Regions from separate parts of the Psychrobacillus sp. FSL K6-2365 genome, predicted to be linked through region 4. Evidence: riboswitches for the same ligand, from Rfam matches in the RefSeq annotation. Region 4 holds a riboswitch; each other region holds the start of a gene.
The links. A riboswitch is a leader RNA that binds a small molecule or an ion and turns the genes downstream of it on or off. The one in region 4 is predicted to bind S-adenosylmethionine.

Region 1 (4,216 bases), 2.4 Mb from region 4:
TTTGCTTGTTCCTGCCTCTAAGTATAGATGCTCATCCATTAATTTAAACAAATGCGCTTTATCATATTCAGCAATCAGCTCTCCAATATTATTTACTACGTACATCGTATTAAAGAAATGATTGTTTTTTTTTGTTGAAACGGAGCCTCCAATAATATGAATATGTAACTCACTAGCTAACCGAGTTAGGAGATTTTTAGTTTCTTCTCCGTTTATATCAGCTGTTACTTCAAGGTTTGTTAAGTCATAACCAGTATTCCACATTTCAGGCAGTACGACGATTTCTGCATTTAACATCGCTGCTTTCCGAATCTTTTCTTCTACTTTTCTAAAATTTTCTTTTGGGTTACCAAAAGCTATATTTAATTGGACACATGCAATTCTCATTTTTGACACCCCTATAGACATAATAATAAAAAGGTTATAAGATTTGACTAACAAATGCAACTTATTAGAAAACGAGGTTACGAACATGGAATTTTCAAACCGTTTAAAAAATCTACCTTCACAGTTTTTTGCTACACTAGTAAAAAAAGTTGGAGACGCAGTTTTAGAAGGTAGAGATGTGATTAATCTTGGACAAGGTAATCCTGATCAGCCTACTCCTGAGCATATTGTACAAGCACTGCAGGAAGCGGCAGCCAATCCATTAAACCACAAGTATAGTCCATTTCGTGGAACTGGAGAATTTAAAAAAGCGGCAGCCAATTTCTATAAACGAGAATATAATGTTGACATTGACCCTGAAACTGAAGTAGCGATATTATTTGGCACTAAAATTGGCTTAGTAGAGCTCCCGTTGGCACTGATGAATGAAAATGATTTAATGCTACTTCCTGACCCAGGCTATCCTGATTATTTATCTGGGGTAGGACTTGCTAATGTAGCGTTTGACACGATGCCATTACTCAAGGAAAATAATTTCCTTCCTGATTACAGTTCCTTAACAGAGGAGCAAAAACAAAAAGCTAAACTTATGTACTTAAATTATCCAAATAACCCCACTGGCGCTATCGCTAATTTAGACTTTTTCCAAGAAACTGTTTCGTTGGCAAAAGAAAAGGACATTGCCATTGTCCATGATTTTGCATATGGTGGAATAGGTTTTGATGGAGAGAAGCCAATTAGTTTCTTACAAGCTGATGGTGCAAAAGACGTAGGTATTGAAATGTACACATTGTCCAAAACGTATAATATGGCTGGCTGGAGAGTTGGTTTTGCTGTTGGGAACGCTAAAATTATTGAAGCTATAAATATAATTCAAGACCACTTATTTGTTAGTCTCTTCCCTGCCGTACAGGATGCTGCAACGGTTGCACTCAATAATAGTCAAGAATGTGTAAAGGAATTAGTGGATTTATATGAGAGCAGACGAAATGCTCTTATTGAATCTTGTAACAGTATTGGTTGGCAGGTGAATGCACCAAAAGGTTCCTTTTTCGCATGGTTACCTGTTCCCGATAATTTTACAAGTGAAGCTTTTGCTGATTTACTTTTGAACGAAGCCGATGTAGCAGTTGCTGCTGGTAATGGGTTTGGTGGATACGGCGAAGGGTATGTTCGCGTGGGTTTATTAGTGGATGAAGTTCGATTAAGAGAAGCAATTACACGCATTGGAAAGCTTAATTTATTTTAAAAAAGTGCAGCCCATTAATATAGGGCTGCAATTTTCATTTATGTAGATGATTAGGTTTTTCTTTATTCGTTTCTACAGGATAAAACTGATTAGCTCCTGTTTCTTCGTCAAACTGTCTCTTAAACTCCATATCAACAGTTTCTGCCAACACTAGGTCTACTGTAATAACAGGATTTTCACCTTTAATAAAATGACCACCAAAAATATTGCCATTTTGGTCACATATTGTACCGTGGAAATGCGTTTCAAATTGATCATCTCTTTGGCATACAACTCCTGTACCCTGCAAGAACTCAATTGGCCCCTCTTTCACAACAAGATTATTGTATCCTACACCTATAGGGGAATCTTCATTTGGTACTAAATACACAAATCCACATCTTTGAAAACTACCAAAACAACTAAGAATTGTAGCGGATTGAATTCCATTTACTTTACACAATTCCTCTATCCCTTCCAGCAGATCAGTTCCATAAACTAAACGTGCGCTCACTATCTTCCCTAGCTGCCCTACAGCATAATTTGCTCTAATTTTTGACAACGCTTACACACTCCCTATGTATAATTATTTATTGTTATTAAACATAAACTAATTCGAATGATATATGCAACTATAAAAAAAGTCTGTTGACTTTAATAATTTGATGTAGTAAATTATATTTTATGAACTGTTGGAAAACTTAATAGCTGATATCTCTTATCAAGAGTAGCTGAGGGACTGGCCCTATGAAGCTCGGCAACCATCCATATATTTTTTGTATATGGAAAGGTGCTAAATCCTGCAAAACATTTTGTTTTGATAGATAAGAGAGGACAAACGTATGTATGCGCCTCTCTTTCTACTGGAAGAGAGGCTTTTATATTTATACAACGTTCTTAATAATTATTCGGAGGAATGACAAATGAAAAAGATTGGTTTTTTATTATCAACGGTATTATTAACTGGAACTCTTGCAGCTTGTGGGTCTGACGCTGCGTCAGAAGCTAAAGCAATCAATGAAGACAAAATAGTAGTAGGAGTAACTGCCGGACCACATGAACAAATTGTAGAAGTAGCTGCAGAAGTGGCAGCTAAAGATGGTTTAGAAGTAGAACTTAAAGTATTCTCTGATTATATTCTACCTAACACTGCATTATCAGAAGGTGATTTAGATGCGAATAGCTATCAACACGAACCTTTCCTAGACACGTTTAACGAGGATCACAGTACTGACTTAGTACCAGTAGGAAAAACAATTTTAAATCCAATGGGTGTATATTCAGAAAAATATAAGTCAATTGATGATCTACCAGACGGTGCAACTTTTGGTTTGCCAAATGATCCAACGAATGGCGCGCGTGCACTATACATTTTAGAAGAACATGGCTACATCAAAATTAAAGAAGACAAAAGAGAAACAGCTAGTATTTATGACATTGAAGAAAATCCAAAAAACCTGGAATTTATTGAACTAGAAGCTGCTCAAATACCAAAACAATTAAGTGAAGTAGATGCAGCTGCCATTAATACGAACTTTGCACTTGAAGCAGGAATTAGCCCAAAAGAGGACTCTATATTATTAGAATCTTCTAACTCACCTTATGTAAACTTTGTGGTTGTTCGTGCGGAAAATAAAGATGATCCAACGATTCAAAAATTTGTAAAAGCATATCAATCGGAAGAAGTACGAAAGTTTATCGAAGAAGAGTTTAAAGGTTCTGTATTAGCTAGCTGGGACGAATAATGGACTTGAAAACGTTACCGACTTCGGTAGCGTTTTCTTTAGAAAGGAAGATAGTAAATGATTGAGTTAGAAAATGTATCGAAAGAATTTAAAAGCAAGAGTGGAATAGTAAAGGCAGTAAACCAAGTAAATATTCAGGTAAATAAAGGAGAAATTCATGGAGTCATTGGATATAGCGGTGCTGGTAAAAGTACACTGATTCGATGCGTAAATTTACTCGAACAGCCAACGGAAGGCAAAGTTTTTATTAACGGTGTTGAACTTACTTCCCTTCCCCTCCCTAAATTGCGTGAAACCCGCAATAAAATTGGCATGATATTTCAAGGATTTAATCTATTAAAAACAGCAACTGTTTATGATAATATCGCCATTCCACTTAAGCTACTTGGATATAATAAAGCGCAAGTAAAAAAACGAGTGGATCAATATTTAGAAATAGTTGGATTAACTGACAAGCATACAAACTATCCAAACCAGTTATCTGGTGGCCAAAAGCAGCGTGTTGCAATTGCCCGTGCACTAGCGCAGGAACCCGAAGTATTGCTTAGTGATGAAGCAACAAGCGCACTGGACCCAGAAACTACTGATTCCATATTAGATTTGCTTCTAAAGATAAATCGAGAATTAGGTATTACTATACTTTTAATCACGCATGAAATGAATGTCATTCAAAAAATTTGTGATCATGTATATGTCATGGAAAATGGAGAAATTGTTGAACAAAATACAGCTATTAATCTATTTACTAACCCTACACACCCTACAACTAAAAAGTTTTTAAATACAATAAGTCAGCGTAATTTATCCACTTCTTTAATTTCTCAGTTAAATGTTACGGGTGCAGTCACTCGCTTAA
Region 2 (4,216 bases), 270 kb from region 4:
CTGTTTTACCATGTAAACTTGCTACATATACCGCATCAAATAATACCGAATCAGCTGTTAAGAAAGTATGGTCTACTGGCAGCAACGTCCCATCAGCTCCAACAACTGATCCATGATGATCACTCACTATTTCTGGCATTGTTCCGCCTGCTTTTAAATCTGCTAGAATTGTAGGTAAATCCTCTTCAAACCCTTCTCCAACTAAAACAGCTATTTTTCTAGTATGTGGCTTCATAAAAGTATTTAACTGACTAAGTGCCGGGGAAGATTTTGTAGTAGTTGTAGTACTCACACCTTGCACTACAAGTCCTAAATTTTCCGCTACCTTATTCGATAAATCCAAATCAACTTTCGCGAACATCTCTAGAACTTGTTGACGAACAGTCAATTCTTTACACTTACCAAGTTCGAAACTAAATGCGCTAATAATATGTTCTTTTTCTGGATTACTCATGCTATTCCAAAATAACTTAGCTTGCGAAAAATGGTCTTTAAAGCTCTCACTTCGTGCACGAACTTTTCGAGCATCTATCTTCTCCTGATAATGCGAATACCCACCTTCAGCTTCACTAACAGGTATCGGAGTATTCCCAGCAAGAGAGTTTTTATGATAGCTCACTCTTCCCACATTAATCGATTGTCTTCCATATCCATCACGCTGGTTATTGTGGAATGGGCAAACAGGTCTGTTTATCGGTAGCTCATGAAAATTAGGACCACCAAGACGGATTAATTGTGTATCTGTATAAGAAAATAATCGTCCTTGAAGTAGTGGATCATTTGAGAAATCTATTCCTGGTACAACACTTCCTGGATGGAACGCAACTTGCTCAGTTTCAGCAAATACATTATCTACGTTACGATTTAATGTCATCTTCCCTAAAATTTTTACTGGTATCTCTTCCTCTGGCCATAGTTTAGTAGGATCCAAAATATCAAAATCAAATTTAAATTCGTCTTCCTCTGCGATAAGTTGGACTCCAAATTCATACTCAGGATAATCCCCATTGTCAATCGCATCATATAGGTCACGACGATGGAAATCCGGATCTTTCCCATTTATCTTTTGTGCTTCATCCCATACAACTGAATGGGTACCAAGTAGTGGTTTCCAATGAAATTTTACAAAATGGGATTTACCTGCCTCGTTAATGAAACGAAATGTATTTACACCGAACCCTTCCATCATACGAAAGCTACGTGGTATAGCCCTATCTGACATTGTCCACATGATCATATGTGCCGTCTCCTGATTGTTAGCAACAAAATCCCAAAACGTATCATGTGCAGTCGCAGCCTGCGGAATTTCATTGTGTGGCTCTGGCTTTATAGCATGCACCAGGTCTGGAAATTTAATAGCATCTTGAATGAAAAAGACAGGAATATTATTTGCTACTAAATCATAATTTCCTTCTTCCGTATAAAACTTAGTAGCGAATCCTCTAGCATCGCGAGCTAATTCACCAGATCCACGTGAACCTGCCACAGTAGAAAACCTTACAAACACTGGAGTCTTTGTGCCAGGTGTTTGTAAGAATTTTGCCTTCGTAAATTCACTTGCTGATTCGTATAATTCGAATTCCCCATGAGCTGCATAACCTCTAGCATGTACTACTCTTTCTGGTATGCGCTCATGATCAAAATGCGTCATTTTTTCACGAAAATGGAAATCTTCTATCAAAGTAGGACCTCGTTCTCCTGCTTTTAGAGAGAATTCATCTTCAGATATTTTTAGTCCTTGATTCGTAGTCAATGCTTGTCCTTGATCGTCCACACGGAATTTTTCTAATTGTTCATCTTTGCTATTTCCAGTTACTTTCTTATCCAAACAAACTCCTCCTCTACTTATATCTACACTATTGTTTATACCCTGAATGACAGTTCAAAAACCCCTAAAATAGAATCAAACACTTAATTCATACTAAATCGATAAGAATTACTATTGACTTCTTGCAGATTAAGTAGTACGATTATTCCCACAACTCCATACTACTTATTAAGAGAAGCTGAGGGACTGGTCCGATGATGCTTCAGCAACCGCCACTTCTATGGTATGGTGCTACTTCCAGCAAGAAACTTGAGAGATAAGTGTACATAAAATTACTTACTCTTTTGATTTTCAAAAGGGTTTTTTATTTGCATTTAAAACCAACTTAACAAATAGGAATAATTAAAATCAAAAGGAGACGACAACTGTGAATAACTTGTACATCAAAACGGAAAAACAGCAGTATTGGATCAATCAGTTATATGAGTTAGAAGAAAAATTTAAAAGTAAATCCGCCGAAATTGATGAACAATCTATTTTTCCAAAAGAAAACGTGGATGATTTGATCAATATCGGATATGCAAGCCTTACACTACCCGAATCGTATGGTGGTAATGGATTTTCTGTATACGATATGGTTCTTTTACAAGAAACACTTGCTAGCTTTGATGCCAACACAGCCCTATCAGTAGGTTGGAGCTTAGGTGTTGTTGGTGAACTATTTGAAAACAAACTTTGGAAAAAAGAGAAACTCGACTTTTTTGCAGCAGAAGTATTAAATGGCGCACTCATAAATCGTTCTGTCAGTGAAGCTCAAACTGGAAGCCCAACGCGTGGGGGTAGGCCTGGAACTAAAGCCATAAGAAAAGGAGATTCTTGGGTACTAAATGGACGTAAAATATTCACGACCGCATCCCCTGTACTATCCTACTTTTTAACATCTGCATGGATTGAGGAAAAAGAAAAAGTTGGTTTCTTCCTTATTCCTCGCAATACAGCTGGCCTTTCCATTGAAGAAACCTGGGATGTTGTATCCATGCGAGGAACGAGTAGTAATGACTTAGTATTGAATAACGTAATCGTTCATGAGTCAAATCTAGTAGAGCTCCCCGAGTTCGCAAGTGGTGGAAAGATTAATGGGTGGCTATTACATATACCAGCGACCTATCTCGGAATCGCACAGGCAGCAAGAGACTACGCAGTACAATTTGCCAATACCCATTCACCAAATAGCTTGAACGGATCTATTGCACAGCTGCCAAACGTTCAACAGCTTTTAGGAGAAATAGATTTAGAGCTTACGAAGGCAAGATTAGTCATTTATGGAGTTGCTACTTCCTATGACAATGATGTTACAAAAGAACTACTTTCTAATGAAGTAAGCGTGGCAAAGCATATAGTCACTAATTCAGCCATCACTATTGTTGATAAAGCAATGCGTTTAGTTGGTGCCAAAAGCTTACAGCGAACTAATCCACTACAACGCTATTATCGAGATGTCCGAGCGGGACTACATAATCCTCCTATGGATGATATGACTATTAAGAAACTAGCACTTTCAGCGTTAGAAGAAGTAAATAATAAAAACTTAGTAAAAGGATAAGGAGAATGAACATGAATAAGTATTTTAAATTAGTGGCGGTTGGTTTAGTATCCATAACTTTTTTAGCGGCTTGTAGTTCCGGGGAGGCTTCTACTTCATCAGAAGGTGGTGATGTTCGCAAAGTAAAAGTAGCATATGACATGGCCTCTAAACCTATTTCATGGTTGGATGACAACGGAAACGCCACTGGATATGATGTAGAAATTATGAAACTAGTAGATGAACTACTACCTGAATATGAATTTGAATATGTAGGGACTACAAGTGATGATCTATTAATCGGGGTAGAGCAAGGCAAGTTTCAGGTTGGTGTGAAAAATGCTTTTTGGACAGAGGAACGCACAGAAAAATTTATTTTCCCCAAGGAATTCCTTGGTTTAAGTAGTGCAGGTCTCGTATTGAAAAAAGAAAATGAGCATATTAAATCGTTAGAGGATTTTGCAACTGCTGAATATTCTTTAGCACCGATTGCCGCAAATAATGCGCAGTATACTGTAATTGATGAATACAACAAAGCAAATCCTAATAACCCTGTAAAACTAGATGCAGGTGATGCATTTACCGTGGATGTAATCCAATGGGTCAATGAGGGGCGTGTTGACGGCGGAGTAATAATTGAAGGACCATTCCAAAAACAGGTTTTAGATGAAACTGGTCCTTACTATAATCTAAAAGATGAAGTTGTTTACAATGAATTTGCAGTTATCAAGACATGGCCATTATTCAACAAAAAAGAGCAAGAATTTGCAGATGCTTACGATAAAGCTATTAAGCAATTACAAGAAGAAAAGAAAACAAATGAACTCAGTACAGAGTTCTACGGTCGAGACCTTTTTGAAGTGTTA
Region 3 (4,216 bases), 1.2 Mb from region 4:
GCTCTTCAATAGAACCGTATTTTTTAGAATATAAACCGATTGGTTCAATATGTATTTCACCAGCGTTAGCAAAATCATATCCAAAATCAGCTTTTTGTGACTCAAAGTAAGGGATATGTTGGAAATAATTCGCATCCAAGTCACCTGAATCTAAATCTTTGTTTGGTAATACATAATCTTGATACGATTCTACAACAAGTTCAATTCCTTGTTCTTCAAGAATTGGTTTAACTTCTTCTAATATAACTGCATGAGGTACGTTCGATGCACCTATTACAAGTTTACTACCCTCTTCTTCTCCGCACGCTGCAAGTGTTAATGCACTCACTGATAATAAAGCTCCAGCTAATAACTTCTTCATTTTCAAATCTCTCCCTTTTTACCTATGTTTTCTATGTGATCGAGTACTCTCGTTTACACCTATTATCGTTTATCTATTTTTGTAGTAATTAAATCGCCTATCCACTGAATTATAAATACCATGATTAATATTAGTATTGTGGCAACAAGTGTTACATCTGTTCTACCTCTTTGGAATCCATCTAAGAATGCTAGCGTTCCTAGTCCCCCAGCACCGATAATACCGGCCATAGCTGTATAACCAACTAGTGAAATCCCCGTAACCGTAATACCTGATACTAATGCGGGCATAGATTCTGGCAATAGAACCTTCCAAATAACAGTAGAAGTTTTAGCGCCCATCGATTTAGCTGCTTCTAGTACTCCTTTATCAATTTCTCGTAGAGCTATCAACACCATACGAGCGTAAAATGGAGCAGCTCCAATAACTAAAGCTGGGAATGCAGCATTTGGCCCACGCATTGTTCCAACTAAAAACTTCGTTAATGGGATTAATAAAATAATCAAAATAATAAATGGAATGGAACGGAATATATTAACGAAAGCTCCTGTTAACCAGTTCGCTAACTTGTTCGCCCATGCTTGATGAGGACTAGTTAAGAAAAGTAAAAGACCGAGCACTAGCCCAATAATTGCTGTCAGTATAGTAGATACTGCAGTCATATATAATGTTTCAACGGTTGCTTCCCACATTTTTGGCCAATCAACATTAGGAAATAAATCATTAATCATTGTTGATCACCTCTGTATTTACTTTTTGTTCATGTATATAGCGGATTGCCTCATCCACCAATAATGCATCTCCTTCTAGTTGAAGGATTAAGGTACCAAATGCGCCATTTTGTGTATGCGAAATATTACCTTGGACAATATTGACTTCTAAATCAAATTGCTTAATAAGTCTCGACAATATTGGTTGTTCTGTTTGCTCTCCAACAAATACTAGCTTTATCAGCTTGCCATTTGGATATAGCTCTTTTAAATGCTGTATTGTTTGTATTGCTTTATTGGAATCACTTACTTGCGAGACAAAACGTTTTGTAATAGGTTGTTGCGGGTTTTGGAATACATCTAGTACTTTTCCTTCTTCTACTACATGACCTTTTTCCATTACTGCAACACGACCGCAAATCTTTTGAATAACCTGCATCTCGTGGGTAATCAAAACAATTGTCAGCCCTAATTTTTCATTGATACTAACTAATAAGTCTAAAATTGAGTCTGTAGTTTCTGGGTCTAACGCAGAGGTTGCTTCATCACAGAGAAGCACTTCTGGACGATTGGCTAATGCCCGCGCAATTCCGACACGTTGTTTTTGTCCTCCTGATAACTGTGAAGGATAATAATGTCCGCGACCTTCTAAACCAACTAAATCAATTAGTTCCTCTACTCTTGAAGAACGTTGTGCTTGTGGAACACCAGCAATTTCTAATGGAAAAGCAATATTTTCCGCAACCGTTCTTGACCATAACAGATTAAAGTGTTGGAAAATCATACTTACCTTTTGTCTTACTTGACGAAGCTTCACTTCATTTATCTTAGTAATATCTTGATTGTTGACGATAATTTGACCCGAAGTTGGCTTTTCTAATCCATTCAATAATCGAATAAGTGTACTCTTTCCTGCACCACTGTATCCAATGATGCCGAAAATTTCACCTTTCTTTATGTCAAGATTCACCTCTTCAACTGCAACGATTGTACCTTGTTTCGTGCTAAATTTTTTCGAAACATTATTTAAACTAATCATGGGAAACTTGCCACCTTTCTACGAAATGCTCAATTGCCTATCTATCTTCAAGAAATATTGTATGAATTTTTAATCCTGCATTTTAAAACTACTCAATGAGTCAACAGTTACTATGTAAATACATATACTTCCCATTTCTATCTAAAAAAACCCTCCTGCAAAAGAGCAGAAGGGTTTTAAGTTATTTATTTTAATAACGTTCATCCATTCTCTCATTTCCCAAAGCAACAGCTTTGCGTGATTTGGCACCATTTCATTTACATGACGGTTGCCGGGCTTCATAGGGCACTTCCCTCCACCACTCTTAATAAGAGTAACACTATTTAATTTGTTGGTATATCGAATGTTATCACACGACTACTTGCTCGTCAATACTTTTTATTGTCTCTAATATAAATGGAACTGATTGAAATGCATATATCTTTTTATATACAGTTCCACCTTTAGCGATTATCAGGCATGGTACGCTTTCAATATGATAATCCATTGCAAAATTCTCTAGATAGTTAATATTTGCTTGGCCAATTGAAAAAGGCATCATCTCTTGTACAACTTGCATCATCTTACTTGCAACTTGGCATGTTCCACATAAGGGTGTATAAATATAGAACATTGTAAGCTGTCCACTGTTCTTATGGTCGTTCCACTGTTCAAGTGTCCATTCATTCACATTACATCATCCTAAAGTAAATATTGTCTCTTCACTTTTATATTAACACTTTTTAATATAGATGCCAAAACTTTGAACGGTGTAGTCGCCACTTCACAATACATTGGATTGGTATATAGATGAATAGCTTCAGGGTATTCTTTCCTGACGATGGAGCGAATTTGCTCGCCTGATCTATCCGCATCTAAAAACGCATAAATAGGAATACCGTCGTAAGGACTTAAAATCTCTTCTAGCTTTACATTGGATATCGTTCCGTTTGTACAAATAATTTCTGTTGATTCATCAAGTAATTTTAAAAGCTTTAATTTATCTGATCTTCCCTCAACTATAATTATTTTTTCACTAAAGACAATAGCCATTCAGCATCTCTCCCAACTATGCCCTTTCCAATATTATATGAAAAAAACGCCGACATTAAGCGGCGTTTTCATAATTATTCTGAAATTAATTCTTCGTATTTTTCTGGAGAAAGTAAACCATCGACTTCCGTTACATCAGCTGGCTCTACAACAATCATCCATGCATTTTCATAAGGGGATTCGTTTACATATTCAGGGTTATCTTCTAATTCTGTATTTACATCTACTACTTTACCGCTTATTGGTGCATACAGTTCAGATACAGTTTTTACAGACTCTACACTACCAAATGGATCTCCTGCTTTAATATCATCTCCGACTTGTGGAAGCTCGACAAACACGATATCTCCAAGCTCTGATTGTGCAAATTCAGTAATACCGATACGGATATTTCCGCCTTCAGTCTTTACCCATTCGTGCTCTGCTGAGTATTTTAAATCTTTAGGTGCGTTCATATATATACCCCTCTCCATTAATAATACATTCATCTACTATATTCACATATTTTTATAGTAAAAACAAGTGACTTTAAGAAGTCTTCCAAACATCCTCAAACTGTTGTTCCTTGAAGCCTAGCGTTAATTTTTCACCATCAAAAACAACTGGACGTTTAATAAGCATTCCATCAGAAGCAAGCAAGGCTAATTGCTCATCTTCTGACATCGTTGGAAGCTTGTCTTTTAGACCAAGTTCTCGATATTTCATACCAGAAGTATTAAAGAATTTTTTGAGTTCTAAGCCACTTACTTCGAACATTTTTTGAAGCAAATCTTTAGTTGGAGGATTTTCAGCTATATGGTTGTCTATGTATTCTATATCATTGTCCTTTAACCATTTGCTCGCTTTTCTACACGTTGTACATTTAGGATAGCCATAATATTGAATAGTCATGTTGTACCACCTTTTTCTTTTTATCATACATAATAGTGTAAGAGATGAGCAATCATTTTGAACGGTGACTAAGGATTCAACCTCGAATTAAGAAATTAAGACTCAAAAAAAATGCCCACCCTTTAAGTTCAAAACCTGTTTCCAACGTTTCCGAAATGCTCTGGACTAACTTGTTGCTATATT
Region 4 (4,216 bases):
CTAGAAACTCCAAAGGATTATCACGTACTTTAATAGCGAGGTTTCCACTAGTTCCCATAAACCAATCTCTTGCAGCGAGTTCATCTTTTATGTCCGCAAGTTCATCCCATTTATCTTGTAATGTCATAATTTCACGCCTAACCTAGCGTTCATAATGTCTATCACATCGTGGAAGTTTTCAAAAGGTTCATAGGGAATATTTAATTCCTCACACTTTTCGATTAAGAAATCCCTTGCAATAATGATATCTCCTAATTTTGCCGCTTCTAAATCGGTAATGGAATCCCCAATTACAACACTCATAGCATCTTGGTCAAGAAGTGTACGAATAATAGATGGTTTACAACAACCACATCCTTGGCTAGTACATTGTTCATCACAACTATGTGGAAACTCAATGTGAATTGTATCCTTAGAAAAATCGGATACATTACAATAAACTCCTGCAAATGGCCTGAAAGGTTCTAGTAGTTCATGGACGAAAAAGTCTATACCACCACTTACGATGTAAAGTGGGATGTTATGATTTTTTGTAAAAGATACAAATTCACTAAAACCATCGCGGATGACAGCCTGTTCAAGTACAAAAGAAATAATTTCATCTTTTGATTCAATAGGGAGGAGAGAGAACATCTTTGCTACACCATCTCGTATGGAAATACGTTGACTTAAAATATCCTCTTTAATTGGAGTCCATTCGGGTGGAGCGAATTTTTCCATGATTGCCATAATGTTATCTTGATTGGTTATAGTTCCATCGAAGTCACAAAAAACTACAAGTTTACTCATATTATAACCCCCATAATTCAAGTGCAGTTTTTAACTCACTATGTTGTTTTGCTGCTTGTACTAATGGAATTTCTTCTAAAACAGCTGTTACTGCCTGCCTAAAAGCCAAACCGCCCCCAGTTGCACCGGCTGGATGACCATGTATACCACCTCCAGCATTAATAATGCTATCGATTCCATAGTCATTCATTAAAAGGGGTACGAGACCCGGGTGAATGCCTGCAGATGGAACTGGAAAGCTTTGTTTAACTTTACTGGCTTTTGTTAGTTCTTCACCTAAAGAAAGAGCTATAGACTTTTCTAGTGCAACACTGCCATAAGGAGAAGGGAATAATGAAAAGTCTGCTCCTGCATAACGAGTAAGTTTTCCTAGAACAAGTGATGTTGAAACTCCATAATATGCTGAGGAAGTGAATGCTCCACTATAAGCTGGATGTGCCATAAGTGGCAATTGAATTTCATCGTCTTCTGCTAACATCTGAAGGGCATCTAATCCGTAAGTATGAACATTAAATAAAAGTGCATCTGCCCCAAGTTCTCGGGCTTTTTTGGCCTTATCTTTTAATTCAAATGTACGTCCTGATAAATTTACTGCATATAAAGTACGATGTCCTGTCTCTTCATACACCTGTCTCAATACTTCTCGTCCAGTAGCAATACGTGATTCAAAAGAAGTTAGTGGATTATCAAATAGGATTTCGTCATCTTTTACAAGGTCAACTCCACCATATGCCTGTTGTTTAAGTTGTTCTGCTAAATATTCTATGTCTCTTCCAATGACTCCTTTGAATATGCTCATGATTAGCGGACGTTCATAAACTCCTAATTTTTCTCGAACACCCTTAATGCCAAAGCGTGGTCCGGGGAAATGGGACAAAAGATTCGTATCGAATTCTAAATCTAATAACTTCACTTCACCGTCTAGGGATAGTTTGCCATAGACCGTTGTTAATATTGCTGGAATATCAGTAGAAAAATTTGCAGCAGGGTAGAATATTTTAATTTCTGCTTTTATTTTTTCAGGGTGAAAGGGGTGCTGGATATCCTTGGATTCGGTAACGGATATTACATTTCCTTTATGTTTTTTTAACTGTTCTTGTTCTAACAAAGCTAAGTCAGTCCAAGAACCAATAGTCAATCCAAGTGCAATATCTTCTGCCTTTTTTTCAAAAGAGCCAGATTTTCCATATAGTTGATAGTGCGCAGTGATTCCGCTCATTTTTTCACTCCTAACTAAAATAAATGCGCAAGCGCCTATGTAGCCCAGACTAGCGCTGACCAGATAACATAAAAAACCTCTTCAAATAAGAAGAGGTTAATAGTTTAACAACTTCTTATTTCTCAGCCTTTTGGCTGCAAGAATTAGCACCGTGTTCAAAAATGAATCGGTTGCCGGGTATCATAGGGCTTGTCCCTCCACCTGCTCTAAATAAGAAAAATATTCAGTTGATGTTTAATAAATTATATTGATTATTCCATGCAATAAAACTTCTGTCAACAAGAAAATTAAAAAGTATATATATTCAAAATACTGTTGACATAACTTTTTCTATTATGCTAGGATTCTAATCAAACATCATACTTGTACCGCACTCTTATCAAGAGCAGGCAGAGGGATAATGGCCCGATGACGCCCAGCAACCGACCGTAATACCGTTGTGAGACGGGGCGCTTTATGCGCCGGAATGTAAGATTCCGTAAGGCACGGTGCTAATTCCATCAGAAAGTTTACTTTCTGAGAGATAAGAGGTTCAGAATCTCTTATTCTTGGCCTCTTTCTTTTGGAAAGAGGTTTTTTATTTTGAGAATGAAAGGAAGAATTAAATGGCGGTAGTAGCGACAAAACAATATCAATTATTAACACCAGAATCTGCAATTTCTCTAGCAAGCGAATTATCTTTGTTCCCGAATACAGCTAAATTAACTTGCGAAGAAATTGGTGATGGAAATCTAAATTATGTTTTTCTTATAACAGATCAAACGAGTGGCAGTGGAGTTATTATTAAACAGGCCTTGCCCTATGCAAAAGTAATAGGGGAAAGCTGGCCGCTAACTCTAAAAAGGGCAAAAATTGAAGCTAGTGCCTTAAAAAAACATGGAGAATATGCTGCCGATCTAGTTCCAAAAGTCTATGAAACGGATGAAAATTTAGCTATCACAGTCATGGAAGATTTATCTCATCTCACAATCGTACGTGAAGGATTGATAAAAGGTGAGTCCTACCCTAAATTATCGACAGATATAGGGAACTACCTAGCTCTAACACTTTATCATACTTCTGATTTTGCTCTTCACCCCTTTGAGAAAAAAGCGCTTGTAATAGAATTTTCAAATCCGGAATTGTGTAAGATCACAGAGGATTTAATCTTTACCGATCCTTTTTTTGACCATGAAACAAATGACTTTGAACCTGCATTACAAGTCGAAGTAGAAGCAATCTGGAACAACAAATTATTAAAGCTTGAAGTGGCAAAATTAAAAAGAAGTTTTTTAACCGAAGCGGAAGCCTTGCTGCACGGAGATCTCCATACAGGAAGTGTTTTTGCGAGTGAAGTAGAAACTAAAGTGATCGATCCAGAGTTTGCTTTTTACGGTCCTATTGGTTTTGATATAGGATTGTTTTTAGCAAATTTAATAGTCCAATCTATTACCAGAGAAGGCAAACAACGTGATGTCATACATGGTCATATACGAAACACTTGGACCACTTTTTCTACTAAATTTGCAGGTTTTTTGGAACAGAGTGAATTCGATTCATTTAAAGATATAGAGGGATACAATGCATTTTTGCTAGAAAAAATATTCCATGATTCACTAGGATTCGCAGGCTGTGAGCTTATTCGTAGAACAATTGGACTCGCACATGTGAAAGACTTGGACAATATTGAAAACGAAAAGAAACGAATTTTACTAAAAAAACAAACTCTAAAAACTGGAGAAAGATTAATAGTGAGTCGTCAAGAAATAGACTCAATAGATGCAGTAATTGAGTTGCTAGGAGAAATTATTTATGAGTATTCCATTATCGATTAAGTGGGATGGTAAGCAGTTAGTAGTCTTAGATCAACAGAAACTTCCTCATGAAATTGTCTATATAAAACTTGAAGCACTCAAAGATGTTTACGAGGCGATTATTACCTTGAAAGTTCGTGGTGCCCCTGCCATTGGTATTACGGCAGCATATGGATTAGCTATTGAGGCCCAGGGCTATAAAACAAATTCGATGATAGATTTTCTAGCATTACTAAAAAAAGATGCAACATATTTGGGTGAATCCCGGCCAACTGCTGTCAACTTAGTTTGGGCACTTGACCGTTTGTTGACAATAGTGAGTTTAGTAGATAGTGTTTCGGATGCAAAGCAGATATTAATTGAAGAAGCAATAGTAATTCACAAAGAAGATGAGGAGTCCTGTCGGAATATTGGT

Region 1: another riboswitch for S-adenosylmethionine. It lies ahead of MKY29_RS08745 (MetQ/NlpA family ABC transporter substrate-binding protein); the one in region 4 lies ahead of mtnK (S-methyl-5-thioribose kinase).
Region 2: another riboswitch for S-adenosylmethionine. It lies ahead of MKY29_RS20115 (acyl-CoA dehydrogenase family protein); the one in region 4 lies ahead of mtnK (S-methyl-5-thioribose kinase).
Region 3: another riboswitch for S-adenosylmethionine. It lies ahead of MKY29_RS15310 (methionine ABC transporter ATP-binding protein); the one in region 4 lies ahead of mtnK (S-methyl-5-thioribose kinase).

The regions. Positions count from the first base shown of each region.
Region 1 is NZ_JBBOOO010000001.1:1,835,070-1,839,285, reverse strand. Features, by position in the region: gene MKY29_RS08760 (carbon-nitrogen family hydrolase) at 1-387, opposite strand, end outside; gene MKY29_RS08755 (pyridoxal phosphate-dependent aminotransferase) at 473-1,636, shown strand; gene MKY29_RS08750 (PPC domain-containing DNA-binding protein) at 1,671-2,177, opposite strand; SAM riboswitch class I at 2,331-2,446, shown strand; gene MKY29_RS08745 (MetQ/NlpA family ABC transporter substrate-binding protein) at 2,539-3,360, shown strand; gene MKY29_RS08740 (methionine ABC transporter ATP-binding protein) at 3,418-4,216, shown strand, end outside.
Region 2 is NZ_JBBOOO010000001.1:3,976,775-3,980,990, forward strand. Features, by position in the region: gene MKY29_RS20110 (catalase) at 1-1,828, opposite strand, end outside; SAM riboswitch class I at 1,991-2,091, shown strand; gene MKY29_RS20115 (acyl-CoA dehydrogenase family protein) at 2,196-3,371, shown strand; gene MKY29_RS20120 (transporter substrate-binding domain-containing protein) at 3,383-4,216, shown strand, end outside.
Region 3 is NZ_JBBOOO010000001.1:3,053,959-3,058,174, forward strand. Features, by position in the region: gene MKY29_RS15300 (MetQ/NlpA family ABC transporter substrate-binding protein) at 1-361, opposite strand, end outside; gene MKY29_RS15305 (methionine ABC transporter permease) at 424-1,092, opposite strand; gene MKY29_RS15310 (methionine ABC transporter ATP-binding protein) at 1,085-2,110, opposite strand; SAM riboswitch class I at 2,320-2,424, opposite strand; gene MKY29_RS15315 (thioredoxin family protein) at 2,460-2,780, opposite strand; gene MKY29_RS15320 (toprim domain-containing protein) at 2,792-3,142, opposite strand; gene gcvH (glycine cleavage system protein GcvH) at 3,217-3,597, opposite strand; gene MKY29_RS15330 (arsenate reductase family protein) at 3,671-4,033, opposite strand.
Region 4 is NZ_JBBOOO010000001.1:4,245,911-4,250,126, reverse strand. Features, by position in the region: gene MKY29_RS21550 (methylthioribulose 1-phosphate dehydratase) at 1-127, opposite strand, end outside; gene MKY29_RS21545 (2-hydroxy-3-keto-5-methylthiopentenyl-1-phosphate phosphatase) at 124-789, opposite strand; gene mtnW (2,3-diketo-5-methylthiopentyl-1-phosphate enolase) at 791-2,008, opposite strand; SAM riboswitch class I at 2,121-2,225, opposite strand; SAM riboswitch class I at 2,382-2,538, shown strand; gene mtnK (S-methyl-5-thioribose kinase) at 2,614-3,822, shown strand; gene mtnA (S-methyl-5-thioribose-1-phosphate isomerase) at 3,800-4,216, shown strand, end outside.